Regions from separate parts of the Mesorhizobium sp. B2-4-1 genome, predicted to be linked through region 1. Evidence: riboswitches for the same ligand, from Rfam matches in the RefSeq annotation. Region 1 holds a riboswitch; each other region holds the start of a gene.
The links. Region 1 has a riboswitch for cobalamin ahead of FJ949_RS06435 (ABC transporter ATP-binding protein). Riboswitches for the same ligand answer to the same signal wherever they lie in the genome.

Region 1 (5,109 bases):
CCGAGACGGCGCTTCTTCTTTGGCACCGGCGCCGGCTCTGCCGGAGGTGTCATTGTAACAGGGGCCGCGGCCGGCTGCTGCGGCGCTTCCATTTCCACTTTGGCGGCGTTTTCGTCGACCTTGGCTACCGCGTTCATGCTGCTGCGCCTTCCGTATTCTTGACCTTGTCGCAGGACGGTGAATCGCCATCCGCGAGATTCTGTGCCATCGCATCCAATGCCCTGATCAGGACGCGGCGATCGTCCGGCGAAACGCCGGTCAGCGACTCCTCATAGACTTCGCCGGCGAGGCTCTTGACCTCCGCATACGCGGCACTTGCCTTGGGAGTTGGGAAGATCATGCGCACGCGGCGGTCGGCGGCGTCGGAGCGGCGCTCGATCCAGCCGCCCTCCTCCATCCGGTCAACCAGCCGCGAGACGCTGATCGGCTCGATTTCAAGCAGTTCAGCAAGCCGCGCCTGCGAAACGCCCGCTTCCTTGGCGACGCGAACCATCAGGCGCCATTGCGCCGAGGACAGGCCAAGGCCGCTGGCGCGCGCTTCGAAGCGCTTTCGCATCAGCCGCTGCACGTCGTGGATCAAAAATCCCAATCTGTCTACGCCTTCGGAAACCATGAGTGGCATATATAATAAGCGTGCTTATCATTCAAGTCCGGCATTGTTCCAGAAGCCAGCAAACGTGCATGGCAGCCGTGCAGCACAATCATGGCTGCGTCCGATGATTTTCGGCTGCCGCTACACCCATCACAAGCGGTTACGGATCAGCATGGTGACAACGAAGAAGGCGCCGAGCGAGCTGGTGATGATGCCGATCGGCAGTTCCTGCGGCGGCAGCAATGTGCGTGCCAGAAGGTCGCTTGCCAGCAACAGGACCGCCCCGAACAGCGCGCAACTTACGATCAGGCGCAGATGCAGCGGACCAGCCAGCGGCCGCGACAGATGCGGGATCATGAGGCCGACGAAGCCGATGACGCCGGCGACCGAAACCAGGATCGCGGTCGAAAACGCGGCGACCAGAAACGTCGTCCGTCGCATTCGCGCCACCGGCACGCCAAGACTTTCGGCGGCATTTTCGCCGGCCAGGAAAGCGTCCAGCCGGCGATGATTCCACAGCCCGTACGCCGCAATCGTGCCGGCCCCAAGCGCACCTAGCCAGATATTGTCCCACCGCGCCAGGCCGAGCCCGCCCATCGTCCAGAACAGCACCGAATGGGCGGCGCGCTGGTCACCGGCAAAGACCAGGTAATTGGTCAATGCGGTGAACATGAAGGAGACCGCAAGTCCGGCGAGGATCAGCCGTTCGGGGCCTTGTCCCCTCACCCGCGCAACCAGCAAAAGCACAACGCAAGCCGCCAGAATACCGCCGGTGAACGCGGCGATCGGTAGCGTCCAGATCCCGAAACTGTCGCCGAAGACGGTGATGACGGAGACAGCGCCGGCGGCGGCTCCCGACGAGAGACCGAACAGGAACGGATCGGCAAGATCGTTGCGCGTCACCGTCTGCAACAGCGCGCCGACCACGCCCAGGCCGCCGCCGAGACAGATGGCCAGGATGGTGCGCGGCAATCTGAGGTCGACGACGATCCTGCCGACCGGGCCGGACACGTCATGCCCCTTCAATCCGATCGCATGGCCAAGTGCTGCAACGACGTCGCCCAGCGGGATCATCGTCGAACCATAGGCGATCGATAGCAGCGCGAGCGCGGCCATAGCCGACGCGGCCGCCATCATGGCCAATACGAATGCCTTGTGCCGCAAAGTCATCTTCCCGGTTAAAATGCTTCCGGATGCATCGCCCTGGCGATCTTGCCGATCGCTTCGATGTTGGCCGGTCCGGGTGTCAGTTCGGCATAGCGAAGCGCCACGAAGCGTTCGTTCTTGACCGCGTCTATCTCCTTCATTGCCGGATGCGCTTTCAGGAAATCGAGCAGCTTCCGGTAGCCGCCGCCATCCTGATAGTCGAGCAGGATGAGGAATTGCGGATTGCGCGAGGCCACCGTCTCCCAATCCGTGTTGCCCCAGCTGGTGTCCATGTCGGCCATGATGTTGTCGCCGCCGGCCGCGGAAATCATGGCGTTGGGAATGGCGAACTTGCCTGATGTGAACGGCTTGTCCTCGCCGGAATCATAGAGGAAGACGCGCGTTCCCCTGCGGTCGCCGACCTTTGCGGCGATTTCGGCGAGCTGCGCCTTCCAGCCGGAGACGAGCTTATCCGCTTCGGCCTCCTTGCCGAAGATCTTGCCCAGCTTCTCGACATCGCCATAGAGCAGGTCCATCGAAGCGGCAGGCCGGTTCTTGTCGAGATGGACGCAGCTTTCCGTCAGCACCAGGGTCTTGATGCCGTGTGGCGCCAGCGTATCGGGCGTCACCTCGCCGCCCGGCTTCATGCCGTAATACCAGCCGGCGAAGAAGAAGTCGGGCTCGACAGCGACCAGGTTTTCCAGCGTCGGATATTTGGGCGCCAGTTCCGGGATCGAGCCTTGCTCGGCCTTGAATTCGGGGCCGACCTTGTACCATCCGGTGATGCCGGTCAGGCCGACGATCGACGGCTGCAGCTTCAGGGCGAAGGCCATCTCGGCCATGTTGAGATCGTGAATGACAGCGCGCTTTGGAGGCGCGTCGAAGGTCAGCGACTTGCCGCAGCTGTCGACCGTCACCGGAAAGGCGAAGGCCGTAGAGGCCAGCAGGGAGAAGGCAAGAGATACGGCAAGGCGTTTCACGGATGTTGCTCCTTCGTTGCACGGGAATTGGATCTGCGCTCACGAAGATGGCGCGGCACGGTTCGGAACCTCGAACACCGTCAGCTCGCGGTCCTCCGTCGGGTGGCGCAACCTAAAGACGTCGACACCGAAGATCTCGCGGATCAGCTGCTGAGTGAGTGCTTCGCGTGGCGGCGCCAGCACATGCAACCGGCCATGGCCCATCACCGCGACCCTGGTGGCGAAAGGCGTCACCAGCGCCAGATCGTGCAGCACCGCGATCACGGTCATGCCGAGGCCTGCAACCAGTTCGAGCAACTCGCTGCGCGCCCGCGGGTCGAGATGGTTGGTCGGCTCGTCGAGGAACAGGATCTTCGGCTCCTGTGCGATGGCGCGGGCAAGCTGGGCGCGCTGGCGCTCGCCGCCCGACAGCGAGCCGATGGTGCGGCCAAGCAGCGGCAACAGCCCGGTCCGGCGCAGCGCCTCGACGACAATGTCGCGTTCCTCGCTCCTGTGCCTGCGGCCGGTATGCGGAACCCGGCCGAGCTCGACATAATCGATCACCGCCAGCCGTGGATCCGGTTGATCGGTCTGGCCGACGACGGCGATGTGCAGCGCCCGCTCGGCGGTCGAAATCCTGTCCAGCAGGCGCCCGGTGAGCTTCACTTCGCCCGAACTCGGCCGCAGCATGCCCGACAGCATGCGCAGCAATGTCGTCTTGCCGGCGCCGTTGGGACCGATGATGGCGAGACGGTCGCCCGCCGCCACCGAAAGGCTGACCGGATGCACCAGATGCAGGCCATCCGCCGCCGCGGCCAGGTCGCGGGCCTCGAGAAGCGGCGCGGTCATGGGCAATTCCTTGCAGGGCCTGCCGGAATACGGGCCAGCGTCTTGCTTGCCAATCCTGCCGGACGCTGGCCTGAATTCACCTCGGTGGCGATATCGCGGCAAAGCGTGCACACGATGATGCGATGCATGGGAATGCAGTGAATGCGATCGATGGAGCCGTCCAACTTCCGTCACTTTCAAAAATGGCGACGGAAGGAAGCTGGCTTGAACCGGTCGACAAGACCGAACCCCGCGTCTCCTCCCGGCACACCCCGTCCGGTCAACCCATGCAGATGGCAGGTCTCCTGGCTCGCGGGTCGTTGCGCCATCCTGCCTTCCCAGCCTTGCCGGCCAGTGGCTTCTCGGATTTTGCTCGCCGCTTACAGTTGCGGGGGCAGCCATGGCTTCGACCCGAAAATCGGGCCTCACCATGTTCCCTTTTCACCCCTCGCCTTGCGGCGCGGGGACCATCACGAGTCGCAGCCTAGGATGCAGGCAGCGTCGAGGCAAGGTCGATGCATGTTCTGTTATAACGATACAAACGTGTGGTCAATCACTATCGCGCGCCACCAGTTCCAGCGGCCAGACCTCGCGAATGATCTCTGGCCCTTTCGCGCCGGCGAAAGCCGGGAGCGAGGCGAGCAGGATTTCGCCGAGCCGCCGCCCCATCGGGTCAAGGCTCGGACGAAAGCCGGTCAGCGCCGGCGAGAAATAACGGCAGAGCGGCGTGTCGACGATGACGATCACCGCGACATCCTGCCCGGGCTTGATCCCCATTTCGGCGAGCGCTTTGCAGCCGCCGAGCGCCATCGAGTCGTTGTTGAAGATAATCGCGGTCGGCGGATCCTTCGACCGCATGACTTGCGGTGTCACCGCGTAGCCACCGGCTTCGTTGATAAAACCGTCCACAATCAGGCCGGGATCGACTTCGATGCCGTGCCGCCGCAGCGCCTTGCAATAACCCTCCAGAAACAGATAACCGAAATTCAGGTCAAGCGACGGCCGGATGGCGGCGATGCGGCGGTGGCCACGCGCAACCAGCCGGTCGACCGCATCGGCGCCCGCCTTCTCGAAATCCAGATCCAGAGAGGGATAGCTGTCGTCGCCGGACCGGCTTCGGCCGAGCGTCGCGAAGGGAAAGCCGGCCTTGCTCAGATAGTCGATGCGATCGTCCTCGCGCCGCGTCCAGGCCAGTACGACGGCATCGGCACGACGCGTCTCGACGACGCGGCGCAGCCGCTCCTGTTGATAATCCGCCGGCGCGCCCATGACGATGATCAGGTCCAGCCCGCACTCGGCCAATGTCGCTTGCAGTCCGGTGAGGAACGGAATGAAGAACGGCTCGCCATACTGCTGGTCGCCCGGATGCGGCTGCAGCATGAAAGCCACGGCATGGGTGGTGCCGCGGCGTAGGTTCCTGCCCGAGTGGTTCGGTGAATAATTGAGCTTCCGGGCCGCCTCGAGCACGCGCTGGCGTGTCTCGGCGTTCACGTCGGCGCGCCCGTTAAGCGCGCGCGAGACTGTACCGATCGAAATGTTCAGGTGCCGCGCAAGATCGTGAATGCTGGACGCCAAGACCTCCCC
Region 2 (5,109 bases), on a different contig from region 1:
ATCAGGATAGCGACCTTGCGCTCGGCGCGCGGCGTTTCCCGAAGGCTGATGAAGGCCGCGACCCGGTCCGCCACCTGTTCGACGCGATCGGGCTCCGGCCGGTTGGCAAAGGCGCGGTGGCCGAGCGCCGGGTCGGTCTCGCTTTCGCCCTTGAACGAAACGGCGCCGGCGAGGATGCGGCCGTCCAGTTCGGGCAGAACGACATGCATGGCGAGGTCGGCGGGCGCCAGCCCGCGCTGGTTCTTCTCCCATACGTCGCGGCGGGTGGTGGCGACGATGACCTGGAAGACGGGAACGCCGGCGCGGTCGAACAGGGTTTCGACGCCGGGTTCGGCGCCGGACGCGAAAGCGGTCGCGGTGATGATGGCGGCGGGCTTGAGCTGGGCAATCGCGGTTTCAACAAAAGCCAGAGATTCCGGGTCTTTCAGGCTGGAGACGAAGATGGGGACGGGGAGCATGTCGCGCTGCCGTAGCGCCTCGAAAAGCGCGTCGATCGGCGCGACATCGGCGGCGAGCAGCATCGAGCGGTAGAAGAGGACGGGAATCACGGGTGGGTTGACGTTGCCGGCGTCGAGTTCCGTCACACCCCCCTCTGTCCTACCGGACATCTCCCCCGCAAGGGGGGAGATTGCTCTTTCATCGACGATTTCGCCTATCGCGGATGGTCGAGATAAATCCCTGTCCAAGGGGACAGAAGAGGAGCCGGCCTTGATGACAGCCGATCTCCCCCCTTGCGGAGGAGATGTCCTGCCGGACAGAGGGGGGTGTGAAGGATCGTCAACATTCGATAAGTCCGGCTTCTCCACGACTCCGCGCCCCGGCTCATAAAACCCGGCTTTCGGCACGCTAACCGGTTCGGCAAATTCGGCATCAGACCCCGCCAACCGCGCCAGCCTGCGCACCAGCGCGCTCATATTGGCCGGGCCGCCCTGGCGGAAATAATTGAGCAGCCCGTCCAGTTCCTCGCGCGGCAGCGTCGAGGCTTCGATCAGCCTGATATCCTCGTCGTGGCTTTCACCGGGAAGCAGTGCCAGCTTTATGCCGCGCTCACGGGCAACCACGGCCAACTGGTCGCAGCCGTAGCGCCACCACTCGTAACCGCCGAGAATACGCACCAGAATGACTTTGGCGTTACGGGCGACGCTGTCGATCCAGAGGTCGACGGACATGGGGTGGCGCAGGTCGCGCAGCGCGGCCAGCCGCATCGTGGGCAGCCGATCGGCGTCGCCTTTCCAAGCCGCTGCCAGTCCGGCCAGGTCGCTGTCCGTGAAGGACAGCGCCACCATCTCCGCCGGCGTCTGCCGCAGATCGACCGGCTCGGCGAGATCGTCGAGCGAGGCGGATGTGGTGGTGAGGATGTGCATCGCGGTCGGTGTTGCCTCAGCCGGCGAGGATATGCTCGATCGCCGGGCGGTTCAGCCCCTTGAGGCCGATGACGACCAGGCGCGAGCGGCGGTCGTCGTCAGCCGTCCAGGCGCGGTCGTAGTAATGATTGACGCGCGGACCAACGGCCTGGAGCAAAAGCCGCATCGGCTTGCCGCCGACCTCGACGAAGCCTTTCACCCGCAGCACGTTCTCCTGTTCGGCGGCGGTGGCGACGCGCTTTGCCAGGTCGTCCGGGTTGGCGATCGAGGGGATGTCGACGATGAACGTATCGAAGTCGTCGTGCTCGTGGTCGAAGGCGCCGTCATGATGGGACTTGCGGTTCTCGATGTCGTCCTCGACGGCGAGGCCTAGCCCGAGCAGCACGGACGGATCGACCTTGCCATGAGCCGTCGGCACGACCTTCACGGCGCGGGCGGAGTGTTCGCCAATGATGGCGTTGGCGCGAGCCGAACCTGCGGCATCCATCAGGTCGCTCTTCGACAGGATGATGAGGTCGGCGCAGGCGATCTGGTCCTCGAACACCTCCTCGACGGGGTCGTCATGGTCCAGTGTCTGGTCCTGCGCGCGTTGCGCCTGCAGGGCGTCCATGTCGTTGGCGACGCGCCCCTCGGCGAGTGCCGGACCGTCGACCACGGCGATCACGCCGTCGACTGTCACCCGGCTCTTCACCGTCGGCCACTGGAAGGCCTGGACCAGCGGCTTGGGCAGAGCCAAACCTGAGGTTTCGATCAGGATGTGGTCGACTTTCGGCGTCAGCGACAGGATCTGGTCGAGCGCCGGGACGAAATCGTCGGCGACGGTGCAGCAGATGCAGCCATTGGCCAGTTCGACGATGTTTTCCTCCGGGCAGGTGTCGATGCCGCAGCCCTTGAGTATCTCGCCGTCGATGCCGATGTCGCCGAATTCGTTGACGATGATGGCGATACGCTTGCCGCCCGCGTTTTCCAGGAGATGGCGGACCAGCGTGGTCTTGCCGGCACCCAGGAAGCCGGTGACGACGGTACAGGGGACGCGGGAGAGAGTGGCGGCGGAAACTGCGGCGGTCATGATCAGTCCTTCAGCATGTCGAGGGGAGGAATGCGGGCGACGAGGCCGCGCTTGAGGGAATCCGGACGGCCGCGCCACGGAATGAGGCCGTTGGTCGAAGCGGCGAAGAGTTTCGCGCCGGTGACGAGATCGGCGCCGCTGGCGATGTTCAGGTCGCCGAAGACATAACTCCAGCAGCCGTCGCGAAGAATCGCGGCACTGAGACGGCGCTTGCAGTTGCCGAGGCATTCGACGGTGCGGACACGGACATTGTCGGCCGTTGCGGCTTGGCGCGTATCTTGAGCCAAAACTTCGCCGGCGCGGGGATGGGCATCGGAACCGGTCTCGTCGCGGCAGGAAGCGCAGATGATGACAGTGACGCCGGCCAAGGCGTCGCTATCGCCAGACAAGTCGCTATCGCCAGACAAAATGTCCGCTGTTTCAGCCGGGAAACTGCTGTCGCGTTCCAAATCGGGCTCCTTGCCCGGAAAACCCGCCGGGCGATCGGATTCTTATGTCTCAGACGGCAGGTCTCCTGGCTCGCGGGTCATCGCCTTCGTGCCGCCTTCCCGGGACCGTCCCAGTGGTTTTCGGCCTTGGCTCGTCGCTTACAGTTGCGGGGACAGCCGCGGATTTGAAATCGAGATTTCGCACCGCATTCCCTCTTGGCTCCTCCCTTTGCCGAGAGGAGACCGTCTGGAATGGATTTAGGCTCTTGCAGGCGGCGGTGTCAACGCGCGTCTACGACACGGCAATGTCGGCGAGCGGCTGCCCAAGGTCGCCGGCGGGCGTAACCTCGATCCGTTCGAGGCCGAGCCAGCCCTGCATCTGCGTCAATTCCTGGAAGAGTTGCGCGGCGGTTTCAGGCGGCGCGCCGGGCTCGGCATAGGCCGCGTGGACGCGTAGCACGCTGGCCGGCCGGTCGGCCTTGAGGTCGACGCGCGCCACGATCCTGTCGCCGAGCAGGAACGGCAGGACGTAATAGCCGTATTGCCGTTTTTCGGCAGGGGTGTAGATTTCTATGCGGTAGTGGAAATCGAACAGCCGCTCCGTGCGCGAGCGCTCGAAAACGACCGGATCGAACGGCGCCAGCAAGGCGCGGGCCTCGATTTTTCGTGGAATACGGGCCTCCTTATGGAGGTAAGCCGGTTTGTTCCAGCCCTCGACACGCACCGGCACCAGCTCGCCTGTTTCAACCAGCTCCTCCAGCCGGCCCTTCATGTCGGCCGGCGACAGGCGGAAATAGTCGCGCAGGTCGCTTGCTGTCGCGACGCCATGAGCGCGGGCGGATATCCGCAGCAATTCCCGATGCGCGTCCTCGGCTGACGGCACCGGCAGATCGAGGATCGCCTGCGGCAGCACGCGCTCGGGCAGATCGTAGAAGCGTTCGAAGCCACGGCGGTGCGCGGTGGTGATGCGTCCTGCCCAGAACAGCCATTCGAAGGCATGCTTGGCGTGGCTCCAGCCCCACCAGCCGCCGGATCCTTTCTGGCCTTCGAGCGCGGAAGCGGCGATCGGGCCGCGCTCCGCGACCTCGCGGTAGATCTCTTCTATATAGGCGGCGTGCTCACGGCCCCATTTGGCCAGGCCCAGATACATTTCATCGCCACGCTCGGCGCGCTGCATGCGCCAACGCATCAACGGATAGGTCTCGACCGGCAGGAAGGAAGCCTCGTGCGCCCAGTATTCGAAAACCGTGCGCTTGCGCGTGACGGCGGCGTTGTCGAGCAAGGCGAACGGGTAGGGACCAAGGCGCGAATAGAGCGGCATGTAATGAGCGCGCACCACCGCGCTGACGGAATCGATCTGCAGCAGGCCGGTACGCGAGAGCACGCGGGCGAAGTGGCGTCGGTCGGGCGTGCCGGCGGGGCGGGGATCAGTGAACCCTTGGGCGGCGAGCGCGATACGCCGGGCCGTGGCAAGCGAGATCTTTTCCTTCATTCGGATGCGACTCTGATGGCTTGTTGAGCGTCGTTCGGACAGTTGATTCCGGCCATGCTAGCAGGGTTTTGGCGGCAACTCTGTCAGGAGAGAAAAGTGGAGTAAAAAGCGAAGGAAATCAGACAGGAGCGGATCGGACCAGTTTCTTCCCTTATGCCGTCCAGGCCAGTGTTTTGAACAAGGTTTGACTTGCTTCGCCGGAAGCGCTGCGCTAACCCTCGCCGCGTTGCAGCAAAGGCCCCTTAAAACGGTTCAGCGGTTAAACTGTCACGCTTCCGAAATGGGGTCTGGTGCTGTAATCAAAATGGATTGGCGCCAACGGAAAGCCGCAGCATGAACGCACTTCTCAGTTCGTACCTGCCCATCGTCCTGTTTATCGCAGTGGCGGCGGCTGTCGGCGTCGCGCTTATCGTGGCGCCGTTCCTGGTGGCCTACCGCAATCCCGACCCGGAAAAGCTTTCCGCCTACGAATGCGGGTTCAACTCGTTCGATGACGCCCGTATGAAGTTCGACATCCGCTTCTACCTGGTGTCGATCCTGTTCATCATCTTCGACCTGGAAGTGGCCTTCCTGTTTCCGTGGGCGGTGTCGTTCTCGAAAATCGGCATGCTCGGTTTCTGGTCGATGATGGTGTTTTTGGCGGTGCTGACCATCGGCTTTGCCTATGAATGGAAAAAAGGAGCGCTCGAATGGGATTGAGCGACAGTTCCGGCACGCTCGTCGCGCCGAAGCCCAAGGGTCTGATCGATCCCAATA
Region 3 (5,109 bases), on a different contig from region 1:
CAAAGGCATCGCCGGCTTCAGGATCCTTCCCGGGAAAGAAGCTCATGAACTCTCCTTGTCAGCGGCCGATGGCTGCTTTGGCCAGATCAGGCAAAGCGGATCGCCGCCTTCGCCCGCAGCTTGGCCGCAACCTCCTCGCGATTGCGCGGATGCTGGTTGGTTTCAAGCGAATCGAGAAGCTCGCGCGCCGACGCCGCGATGGCCTCGACGGCATGGTCGAATGCGTGCTGGTTCTGCTTCGAAGGCCGCGTCGTTCCGCTCAGCTTGCGAACGAATTGAAGGGCTGCATCGCGCACCTCGTCGTTGGTCGCCGGCGGATCAAAATTGAACAGGGTCTTGATGTTTCTGCACATCGCTTCCGTATCTCCTCTTGTCCTGGAGCCGTTTCAATCGGGACGCGTTCTATCCTCAATCATGATCATGTCAAAAACCAGAGAGACGGCTGCGTGCCTCAATCCGCGTCCAGCGGCTCCGTCCCGACCGGCTTGCCGTCGCGGGACAGCCTGATCTTCTCCACCTTGTCCTCGGCCGCCTTCAGCAGCCGGTCGCAATGCACCTTCAGCGCCTCGCCGCGCTCGTAGATCCTAATGGACTGGTCGAGCGGCACATCGCCACGCTCCAGATCATCGACGATCTTCTCCAGCGCGTCGAGAGCCTGTTCGAAGCTCATCGCCTTGACGTCTTCGTTGGTTTCACCAGCCATCATTCATCCTTTCATCAGTCGCCCGACATGGGCGGCGACCGAAAATGCCAATCCTTGCAGATCGTAGCCGCCCTCGAGCAGGCTGACGAGCCGGTTGCCGCTGTGGCGCGCCGCGCGCTGCATGAGTTGGCCGGTCGCCCAGTCGAAATCATCCTCGGTCAGGTTGATCTCGGCCAGCGGGTCGCGATGATGCGCATCGAAGCCGGCCGAAATAATGATCAGGTCGGGTGCAAAATTGTCGAGCGAGGGCAGCACGCGCGACAGGAAGGCATCGCGGAACGCCTCGCTGCCGGTCTGCGGCGCAAGCGGCGCGTTGACGATGTTGCCGGCGCCGGTTTCGTTCTTTGCTCCGGTGCCGGGGTAGAGCGGCATCTGGTGCGTCGAGCAATAAAGCACGGACGGATCGTCCCAGAAAACATCCTGCGTGCCGTTGCCGTGATGCACGTCCCAGTCGACGATGGCGACACGTTCGATATCGTGTTTGCGCTGTGCATAACGTGCGGCGATGGCCGCCGTGTTGAACAGGCAGAAGCCCATCGCGGTCGCTTTCTCGGCATGATGGCCGGGCGGCCGGGCGGCGACGAAAACGTTGTCTGCCCTGCCGGCAAAGACGTCGTCGACGGCGGCGTTGGCGGCTCCGATCGCGGTGATCGCCGCCTGCCAGCTCTTCGGGCTGGCCGTTGTGTCGGCATCGATGCGGGCGATGCCCGTCTCGGGAATGGCGGCGCGTACCCGCTCGACGAAATCCTCGGGATGCGCGTAGAGAATGGTGACCTCATCGCCTTGTGGCGCCTCGAGGCGGTCGAGCGCGGCAAAAGCCTCGTCGTCGAGCACGCGCTCAATGGCGCGCAAGCGGTCCGGCCGCTCCGGATGGCCGGGTGGCGTGATGTGCTCGAGGAAGATCGGATGGGTGTAGAGACGAGTGGCCATGCTCCCTATCTAGTGCCCCGGCGCGGCGATGGCCATGCATTGCGGCCTGATGGCTGGGGAAAATCGCGCCTGCGTCCATTCGCGTCGCCGCGGGGATTGGCGGCGCAGGGGCTTCGTCGTAAAGTCCCGGCCACTGCCTGGTGCCCGCCGCGAGCGGGAGAATCGGGAACACGGTTTGATACCGTGGCGTGCCCAACGCTGTAAGGGGGACCGCGCCGGTAAATGCCACTGTCGATGACGGGAAGGCGCCGGATGCGGGTTGATCCCGAGCCAGAAGACCGGCCTGGCAGGCATCGTCATCCGCATGGTCAGGCGGACGGCAGTTGATTGCAATCGCAAGGGGACAAGCGATGCCGGACAATATGACCATCCCCGTGGGTGACGGATTCGACCAGATGGCGCGCGATGCGGTCTACCGCGCCATGTTCACGCGGCGCGATGTCCGCAGCCATTTTACATCAGAGGCCGTAGACGACGAGGTCTTGGCGCGGCTGCTGCTTGCCGCCCATCACGCGCCATCGGTCGGCTTCATGCAGCCATGGAATTTCATCGTCATTCGTGGCACCGAACGACGGGAACAGGTGCGCGACCTGTTCCTCGCGGCGCGCGAGCAGGAATTGCCGGCGATCGAGGAAGAGCGGCGGGCGCTCTACCGCAAGCTCAAGCTGGAAGGCATCTGCGAAAGCGCGCTCAATATCTGTATCACCTGCGACCGCCGACGCTCACAGGGTTCGCCGCTGGGACGCTGGCACAATCCCGAGATGGATCTCTACAGCACGGTCTGCGCGGTGCAGAATTTCTGGCTGGCGGCGCGCGCCGAAGGCGTCGGCGTCGGCTGGGTCAGCATTATCGAGGCGCAGGCGTTGAAAGGCCTTCTGTCGATTCCCGAGCATGTGACGCCGGTGGCCTATCTCTGTGTCGGCCGTGTCTCGGAGTTCGCGCCGAAACCGGACCTCGAAACACATGGCTGGGGGCGGCGGCTGCCGCTGCCCGAGCTGATCATGAGCGAGACGTTTTGCGGACAGGGCGAAGTTCCGCTCAAATCAACGATCGCACGCCTCAAGGCGGCAACATGCGAAAAGTCTGACAAACTCTTGATTTGATTGCCGATACGGCATGCCCAGAGCTGCCGGCGGCCTGCCGTCGTCAGGCGGCTCCGGCATCCTTCCTCAACAATCCTTCGAGCAGTTGCTTGAATGCCGCCACCACGGTCTTCGACGTCGCTTCCGGGTCGTTCGAATTGGCGATCCGCTGCGCCGCCTGGCTGCTCGCCCCGTTGATCAGCCGTGCCGCGGTCTCGGGGTCTACGCCCGGGACAACCACCCCGTCGCCCTGCAGCGTCGTCAGGTGATCGGTCATCGACGCGACGCAGGCATTGGCGTTCGGCCATTGCGCGGGATCCCCCAGCACGGCCGGACCGTCCCGAAACATGATGCGCTGGATTTCCGGCTCCAGCGCCATTTCGATGTAGCTCGTGCATTCGTCGACGAAGCTTTGCCAGCGGGTCGGTGCTTTCGCTGCAACCTCATTCACTCGTGCCGCCATCTCGGCGTCTATCTCGGCGATAACCGCCTGCAAAAGCCCCTTCTTGTCCCCGAAATGATGATAGAGCGCACCGCGCGTCAGCCCGGCCGATGCGGTGAAATCATCCATCGATGCCTCGGCATAACCAATCGTTCCGAACGCATGCCGGGCCGCGGCAATCAATTTGGCGCGCGTTTCGGCGATCATTTCCCTGCGGGGCTTGTGCATCTCTTCTGGCCTTATCCACATACGTCACGTATGCCAATTGACATACGCGACGTATGATCTATTTAGTATTCATACGCGTCGTATGTAATTTCCGAATCGCCTTTTGTCGAGGAACGGACCATGCAGAACCCCTATTCCGAGATCTTTCGAGCCCCTGGCGCCAAGGGCTTTGCCGCTGCAGGCTTCATGGCGCGCCTGCCGATCGCCATGGCGCCGATCGGCATCGTGGCGATGCTGTCGCAGACGCGTGGCGAATACTGGCTGGCGGGTGCCGTCTCGGCGACATTCGCGCTGGCCAACGCTTTCCTGGCGCCGCAGATCTCCAGGCTGGTCGACCGCCTCGGCCAGACATGGATCGTCGTGCCCACCACCATCATCTCCGTGCTGGCATTCCTGCTGCTGATTGCGTCGGCCAACCAGGATTGGCCGGTATGGACATCGTTCGTGTCGGCGCTGCTGGCAGCGGCCATGCCCAGCATGCCGGCAATGGTGCGCGCGCGCTGGACCGAGCTTTTTCGCGGCCGGCCGGAGATGAACACAGCCTTCGCCTTCGAATCGGCGGCCGACGAACTGGTCTATATCGCCGGCGCGTCGCTGTCGGTGGGCCTCAGTGCGGCGCTGTTTCCGGAAGCAGGCATGCTGGCGAGCACGTTGTTTCTCGCTTTGGGCTCGATAGCATTCATCCTGCAGCGATCGACGGAGCCGAAAGTGCGGCCGGTGGACCATGGTTCGACTGGCTCGGCAATCCGCCTGCGGCCGGTACAGATCATCACCTTCGCCCTGATCTTCATCGGCGCGACCTTCGCGACGACGGAAGTGAGCACGGTGGCGATCACCAAGGAGTTCGGCCAAGCCGGTGCCGCAAGCCTGGTGATCGGCGTCTATGCGCTGGGATCGTTCGTGTTGGGCATCGTGGTCGGCGCGCTCAACCTCAAGACGCCGCTACAGCGCCAGCTGACCGTCGCGGTCGCCATCATCGCAGTCAGCACGATTTTGCCGCTCACCGCCGACAGCGTGCCGATTTTGGCGCTGACCGTCTTCATCAGCGGCGTGGCGATCTCGCCGACTTTCATCACGGCATTCGGCCTGATCGAACGGCATGTGCCGGAAGCGATGCTGACCGAGGGCATTACCTGGGTGACAACGGGAATCGGCATCGGCATGGCGCTGGGCTCTTTCGCCGCCGGCGCGGTGGTGGATGCGTTCGGCGCCCAGAACGGGTTCTGGGTCTCGGTGGTCGCGGGCGGCATCGCGCTGGTCACGGTGCTGCTCGGCCAGCGCAGTCTTGCCACTCACAAATGCGAGTTGGATGGGTGTGAAGCGGCCGTCGCTGCCGCGGAATGAACCATGACGCGTCCGGTTCAGCGGATCGGACGCTATTGCCGCCGTCGAATCTAGAGAATCTCGGTCTTGGCGATGTGGATGCCAAAACCTTCGAGGCCGACATAGTGGCGCTCGCGCGAGGCGATCAAATTGATCGAGGAAATGCCGAGATCCTTCAGGATCTGAGCACCGAGCCCGATCTCGCGCCATTCATTCTCGCGGCGGCGCGCCTCTTCGTGGTCCTCCCCGTCGCCGCTCGCCGGCCGGTTGCGCTCCTGGTGGGCGACACCGACCGAGCCCTCGCGCAGATAGACGATGACGCCGCGCTTGCGCTCGCCCATCGCCTTCATGATGGCGTCCAGCCGGTGGCTGGTGCCGAAGACGTCGGTCACCACGTCCTC
Region 4 (5,109 bases), on a different contig from region 1:
TCTGGCTACCGGCCCTCAAGGCCGCGGATGCCCGCACCTTCGCCTCGCTCTACGCGGTCGAATCCTTCGCTCGCGCCACGGTGTCGAGCGTCATCCCGATCCAGGCCTACGAGATCCTCCACAACGAGCAGATCGTCTCGATCCTCTACACCATAGTGGCGATGCTCGGCCTGTCGGTGACCCTGTTCATGCCGATGCTGATCCAGCGCTTCGCGCGGCGCTGGGTCTACACGGCGGGCGCCTGCCTGCTGGCGATCGGCTCGCTGTTCTTCGTCACGCATACGCTCGCAGGGCAATTGGCCGGCATGCTGTGCCGTGTCATGGGCGCCAGTGCGCTGTCGATCACGCTCAACCTCTACATCATGGACCACATCCGCAAGACCGATTTCATGCAGGCCGAATCGCTGCGCATGGCGTGGTCGATGTTTGCCTGGACGGGTGGGCCGACGCTCGGCATCTTTCTCTACACACGCTTCGGCATCTATGCCGCGCATGGCGCGGTCGCCGTATTCGCCTTGGCCCTGCTGGCGTTGTTCTGGACCTACCGGCTCGGCGACAATCCCTCGATCCGGCCGGGCAAGACGCGCCCGGTCAACCCGCTAGCCAATATCGGCCGCTTCGTCGCGCAGCCGAGGCTGAGGCTGGCCTGGCTGATCGCCTTCGGCCGCTCCTGCTTCTGGACGACATTTTTCGTCTATGGCCCGCTGTTCATGGTCATCACCGGTGAGGGCGAACTTGCCGGCGGCATTCTGGTTTCGGCAGGCAACGCGCTTTTGTTCATGGCGATTTTCTGGGGCAAGGCCGGCAAGCGCTTCGGCGGCCGCAGGACCATGACTTTTGCCTATTTCGCCATGTCGGTGGTGCTGCTGGCGGCGGGTGCCGTCGGCGAAAGCGCGCCGCTCGTCACCGGCGCCTTCCTGCTGTGCGGCGCCTTCTTCACCATCGCGCTCGACGCGCTGGGCTCGACCGCCTTCATGCGCTCGGTCCGCTCTTATGAGCGGGCGCAGATGGCTGCGGTCTACCGCACTTATCTCGACTTTTCCGAACTGACGCCGCCGCTGGTCTACTCGGTGGTGCTGGCCTTTTTCGGACTGGGCTCGGTTTTCGTCACGCTCGGCCTGCTTGCGGCGGTCTGCGGTTATGTCACCTGGCGGTATCTGCCGAAGTCGCTGTGAAGCTTACGGCACAAGCGCAGCATGTCGTTCGCGTACCCAATCGTGGAAGCGGTGGAGGTCGTACTCCTCCGGCATCAGCACGCCGGCCTTATGGCGCATGGAGCGCAGCCCTTTCTGGTTGACCTCGCAGATCGCGGCATCCTCCTCCAGCACCTGGGTGCCGAATCCGACGATGTTGTCGATGTCGGTGGCGGCGAGCGCGTCGGGCGCGAACAGCCATTCGGCGGTCAATTCGGTCTGCTCGGGGCCAAGCGGCACCAGCCGTACGGACCTGACATAGTCGACGTGGCCGACGATGAACATCGAGGGCAGGCTGGTGGCGTAGGTCTGGCCGGCGGCGTGCTCGGCCGGCGTCAGGCCCGAAAAGACCGGCCCATGCGCCTGGCCGTCACGTGACCATGTTTCGGCACCCGCCCGCAGCCCGCCGGAAAATTCCGGCGCGTCATTGTCGGCATGGCGGGTCCATTCGGGGTCGTCATGCCGGCCCATCAGGCCGCGGCCGTAGATCGGCACCAGCCGCGACAGGTCCTTGTGGACGCCGGGGCAATGCAGGCATTCGTTGAAGTTTTCCCAGAAGATCTTCCAGTTGCAGTTCATCACCTTGCGCAGCACATGGCCCGATACCAGCGATTCCAGCGGCCAGTTGCCGAGATCGCCGGAGGCCGGGTCGAAGGATGAGTGCGCCGAGCCGGCGGCATCTTCCGCGAGATTGACGAAGACGAAGCCGCGCCAGACCGACAGCGCGACGCGATAGAGCGGATGGTCCGCCTTGTCGAAACCTTCGGGCAGCGTTTTCGATGGCACGCGCACGAGATCGCCGCGCAGCGAATAGGACCATGCGTGGTAGGGGCAGGTGATCAGCCGCGCCTTCAGCCGCCCCTCGCGTTCCTGGCAAAGCTGCGAGCCGCGATGCCGGCAGGTGTTGTGGAAGGCGCGCAGTTCGCCGGTATCGTCACGCAGCACGACGATCTCCTGGGTGCCGACACGGAAGGTGCGGAAAGCCAGCGGTTGGGCGAGATCAGCTTCACGGCAGACGAGCAGCCAGTTCCTGTACCAGATGGCGTCGAGGTCGCGCTGGTAGGCCGCCGCATCCCAATAGGCCGAGGACGGCAATGTCGGCTCGGCCCGGGTGAGGCCGTTATAGGGGGCGTGCTGGCTCCGGACGGGCTGCATGGCTGGCCTCCTGTGAGGATGGCAGCCGACACCCGGCCACGGAAATTGTCAATTGCAGCGGAGCAAGCGGCCGGACGGCGCTAAAGCGCTTGTCGCCGTCGGAATTTGGTTTGCCGGATGCGGCGATTTTCCCTATAGTCACCTTCGTCGTCGGTTCCGATTGGAGCCAAGAGGGAATGCGGTGCGGGCAGATTTGTTGCCCAATGCCGTGGCTGCCCCCGCAACTGTGTGCGGTAGTCCTCTCCATATGCCACTGAAGATTTTCTTCGGGAAGGTGGGGAAGGGCGCTGATCCGCGAGCCAGGAGACCTGCCGGCGACAGGAAACTGACTTCGATGCCCTCGGGTGGAGGGTGAAAGGACAAGACATGAATACCGCTTCCGTCTCCCTCGGCGCCTCCATCTCCTCGCAGTCGCGCCTCCTGCAGCTCGCGCTCGCGGCGCTGCTCGGCGTTTTCGTCGTAGGCTTTGTCGGTTTCTCGCATATCGACGCGGTCCACAATGCCGCGCACGACTATCGCCACTCGATGGCGTTTCCCTGCCACTGATAGGGATTTGACATCATGAACCTGTTTCGCAACGTCGTGTTCATCGCGGCGATCGCAGGGCTCGTGGCCGGTGTCGTTCTCGCCTGCATGCAGGCCTATGCCACCGTGCCGTTGATCCTGAAGGCGGAAGTCTACGAACAGGCCGGCGGCGGCCACCACCACGACCATACCGCACCGGCCCCGACCGACAACAACGCCATGAACTCTGCCGCCCCGGCGGGCAATGCCATGAGTTCCGCCGCGCCGGCAGCCGCTGAAGCTGTTCCGGCTGAAGAGGAAGGCTGGGCGCCGGCCGACGGCTTCGAGCGTTTCGCTTTCAGCGTGCTTGCCAACATCGTCACCGGCATCGGCTTCGCGCTGGTCCTGGTCGCGGTTTCGGAATTCGCCGGCGGCATCGGCAACTGGCGCCAGGGCGTGTTCTGGGGACTGGCCGGCTTTGCCGTGTTCACGCTGGCGCCGGGCCTCGGCCTGCCGCCGGAACTGCCGGCCATGCCTGCCGCCGAGCTTCTGCCACGCCAGATCTGGTGGACGGCGACGGTGGCGGCGACGGCGATCGGCCTTGCCCTGATCGCCTTCCGCAAATCACTGCCGCTGGCGATTCTGGGTGTGGTGTTGATCGTCGCGCCGCATATCGTCGGCGCGCCGCAGCCCGACAGTTTCGAGACGCCGATCCCGGAAGGCCTGCACCATCAGTTCGTGGTGGCGGTGACAGTGACGAACCTGGTGTTCTGGCTCGTGCTGGGCGCTGTCGTCGGCGTGGTGCGTGGACGCTTCACCGGCAGCGCGACGGGCCTGCGCGACAGCTTTGCCTGATCGCGGAAGACTGACCTTCATCATCGGCGGTGCGCGCTCCGGCAAGAGCGCGCACGCCGAAACGCTGATGACCGCCTTGCCTTCGCCATGGGCCTACATCGCCACGGCGCAACCTTATGACGACGAGATGCGGCAGCGCATCGCGTTGCACCGGTCGCGGCGCGGCGAGGGCTGGACGACCATCGATGCACCGCTAGACCTTGTCGGTGCACTCGAGACCCTACCGGAGGACCAGCCGGTGCTTGTCGACTGCCTGACGCTGTGGCTGACCAACCACATGCTGGCCGAACATGATGTAGAGGGCGTATGCCGGCGGCTGGCTGACATGCTGTCGCGGCCGCGCGGACCCTGGTTTGTTGTATCCAACGAGGTCGGGCAAGGCATCGTGCCGGACAATGCGCTGGGGCGCCGGTTCCGCGACGCCGCCGGCCGGCTCAACCAGCAGGTCGCGGCGATTGCCGAGACCGTGCTTTTGATGGTGGCGGGGCTGCCGCTCAAGGTGAAGTGACATGACCGACATCGACGAAAAGGACGAAGAGCGCCACCGCGCCAAGATGGCCAAGCGCAAGGCGGTCCAAGACGCCGAGGTGGCGAGCAAGACGGTCGAAAAGGGGCTGCTGATCGTCAACACCGGCCCGGGCAAAGGCAAGACCACGGCTGCCTTTGGCCTGGCGCTGCGGATGCTCGGCTACGGCAAGCGCGTCGGCGTCGTCCAGTTCATCAAGGGCAAATGGCATACGGGTGAGAAGGAGGCCTTCGCCGCCTTCGGCGACCGCGTCGTCTGGCACGCGATGGGCGAGGGGTTCACCTGGGAGACACAGGATCTGAAGCGCGACATCGCGGCGGCCGAGGCCGCCTGGGCCAAGGCGCTGGAGCTGATGGCCGATCCGTCGATCAGTCTCGTCGTGCTCGACGAACTCAACATCGCGCTGCGTTACGAGTATCTCGATCTGGACAAGGTGGTTGCCGCGCTGAAAGCGCGCCGCGAGGGCCTGCATGTCGTCGTCACCGGTCGCAACGCCAAGCCGGCGCTGGTCGAGGCGGCCGACCTGGTGACCGAGATGGGGCTGACCAAACACCATTTCGCGGCGGGCGTGAAGGCGCAGCAGGGGGTGGAGTTTTGAGAGCTGTTGTCCCCTTTTGTGGATGAGCATTCAAGTCTGGTCGCCAAACGCTTCCAGCAGGGCTCACTTCCTTTCCCTCCGGAGGGGGGAAAGGTGGCGCTGCGAAGCAGCGACGGATTGGGGAAAGGCGGTGATCGAACGCGCGGTCCGCAGACAGGCAGGCGCAACCCGGCGGGTGCGAGAAACGCGACTGCCGAGCTCGTCGACCCCCACTCCGTCTCGGCTTCGCCGAGCCACCTCTCCCCCGATCGACGGGGGAGAGGAAAGGCGCGAACCTG

Region 2: linked by a shared signal. The riboswitch ahead of FJ949_RS10000 (DUF1636 family protein) and the one ahead of FJ949_RS06435 (ABC transporter ATP-binding protein) in region 1 are both predicted to bind cobalamin.
Region 3: linked by a shared signal. The riboswitch ahead of bluB (5,6-dimethylbenzimidazole synthase) and the one ahead of FJ949_RS06435 (ABC transporter ATP-binding protein) in region 1 are both predicted to bind cobalamin.
Region 4: linked by a shared signal. The riboswitch ahead of FJ949_RS10175 (CbtB domain-containing protein) and the one ahead of FJ949_RS06435 (ABC transporter ATP-binding protein) in region 1 are both predicted to bind cobalamin.

What each region holds. Positions count from the first base shown of each region.
Region 1 is NZ_VFVN01000002.1:371,643-376,751, forward strand. It holds gene FJ949_RS06415 (HlyD family secretion protein) at 1-137, opposite strand, end outside; gene FJ949_RS06420 (MarR family winged helix-turn-helix transcriptional regulator) at 134-613, opposite strand; gene FJ949_RS06425 (iron ABC transporter permease) at 743-1,762, opposite strand; gene FJ949_RS06430 (ABC transporter substrate-binding protein) at 1,771-2,718, opposite strand; gene FJ949_RS06435 (ABC transporter ATP-binding protein) at 2,758-3,546, opposite strand; cobalamin riboswitch at 3,803-4,012, opposite strand; gene FJ949_RS06440 (LacI family DNA-binding transcriptional regulator) at 4,075-5,100, opposite strand.
Region 2 is NZ_VFVN01000003.1:297,078-302,186, forward strand. It holds gene cobN (cobaltochelatase subunit CobN) at 1-1,364, opposite strand, end outside; gene cobW (cobalamin biosynthesis protein CobW) at 1,381-2,433, opposite strand; gene FJ949_RS10000 (DUF1636 family protein) at 2,436-2,882, opposite strand; cobalamin riboswitch at 2,920-3,124, opposite strand; gene FJ949_RS10005 (winged helix-turn-helix domain-containing protein) at 3,154-4,353, opposite strand; gene FJ949_RS10010 (NADH-quinone oxidoreductase subunit A) at 4,687-5,052, shown strand; gene FJ949_RS10015 (NADH-quinone oxidoreductase subunit B) at 5,043-5,109, shown strand, end outside.
Region 3 is NZ_VFVN01000006.1:414,133-419,241, reverse strand. It holds gene FJ949_RS18470 (pirin family protein) at 1-46, opposite strand, end outside; gene FJ949_RS18465 (DUF2277 domain-containing protein) at 87-353, opposite strand; gene FJ949_RS18460 (exodeoxyribonuclease VII small subunit) at 452-703, opposite strand; gene FJ949_RS18455 (histone deacetylase family protein) at 707-1,633, opposite strand; cobalamin riboswitch at 1,755-1,935, shown strand; gene bluB (5,6-dimethylbenzimidazole synthase) at 1,984-2,736, shown strand; gene FJ949_RS18445 (TetR/AcrR family transcriptional regulator) at 2,780-3,385, opposite strand; gene FJ949_RS18440 (MFS transporter) at 3,506-4,729, shown strand; gene ribB (3,4-dihydroxy-2-butanone-4-phosphate synthase) at 4,780-5,109, opposite strand, start outside.
Region 4 is NZ_VFVN01000003.1:332,608-337,716, forward strand. It holds gene FJ949_RS10165 (MFS transporter) at 1-1,175, shown strand, start outside; gene FJ949_RS10170 (aromatic ring-hydroxylating dioxygenase subunit alpha) at 1,179-2,348, opposite strand; cobalamin riboswitch at 2,483-2,679, shown strand; gene FJ949_RS10175 (CbtB domain-containing protein) at 2,715-2,894, shown strand; gene FJ949_RS10180 (CbtA family protein) at 2,910-3,707, shown strand; gene cobU (bifunctional adenosylcobinamide kinase/adenosylcobinamide-phosphate guanylyltransferase) at 3,700-4,215, shown strand; gene cobO (cob(I)yrinic acid a,c-diamide adenosyltransferase) at 4,217-4,831, shown strand.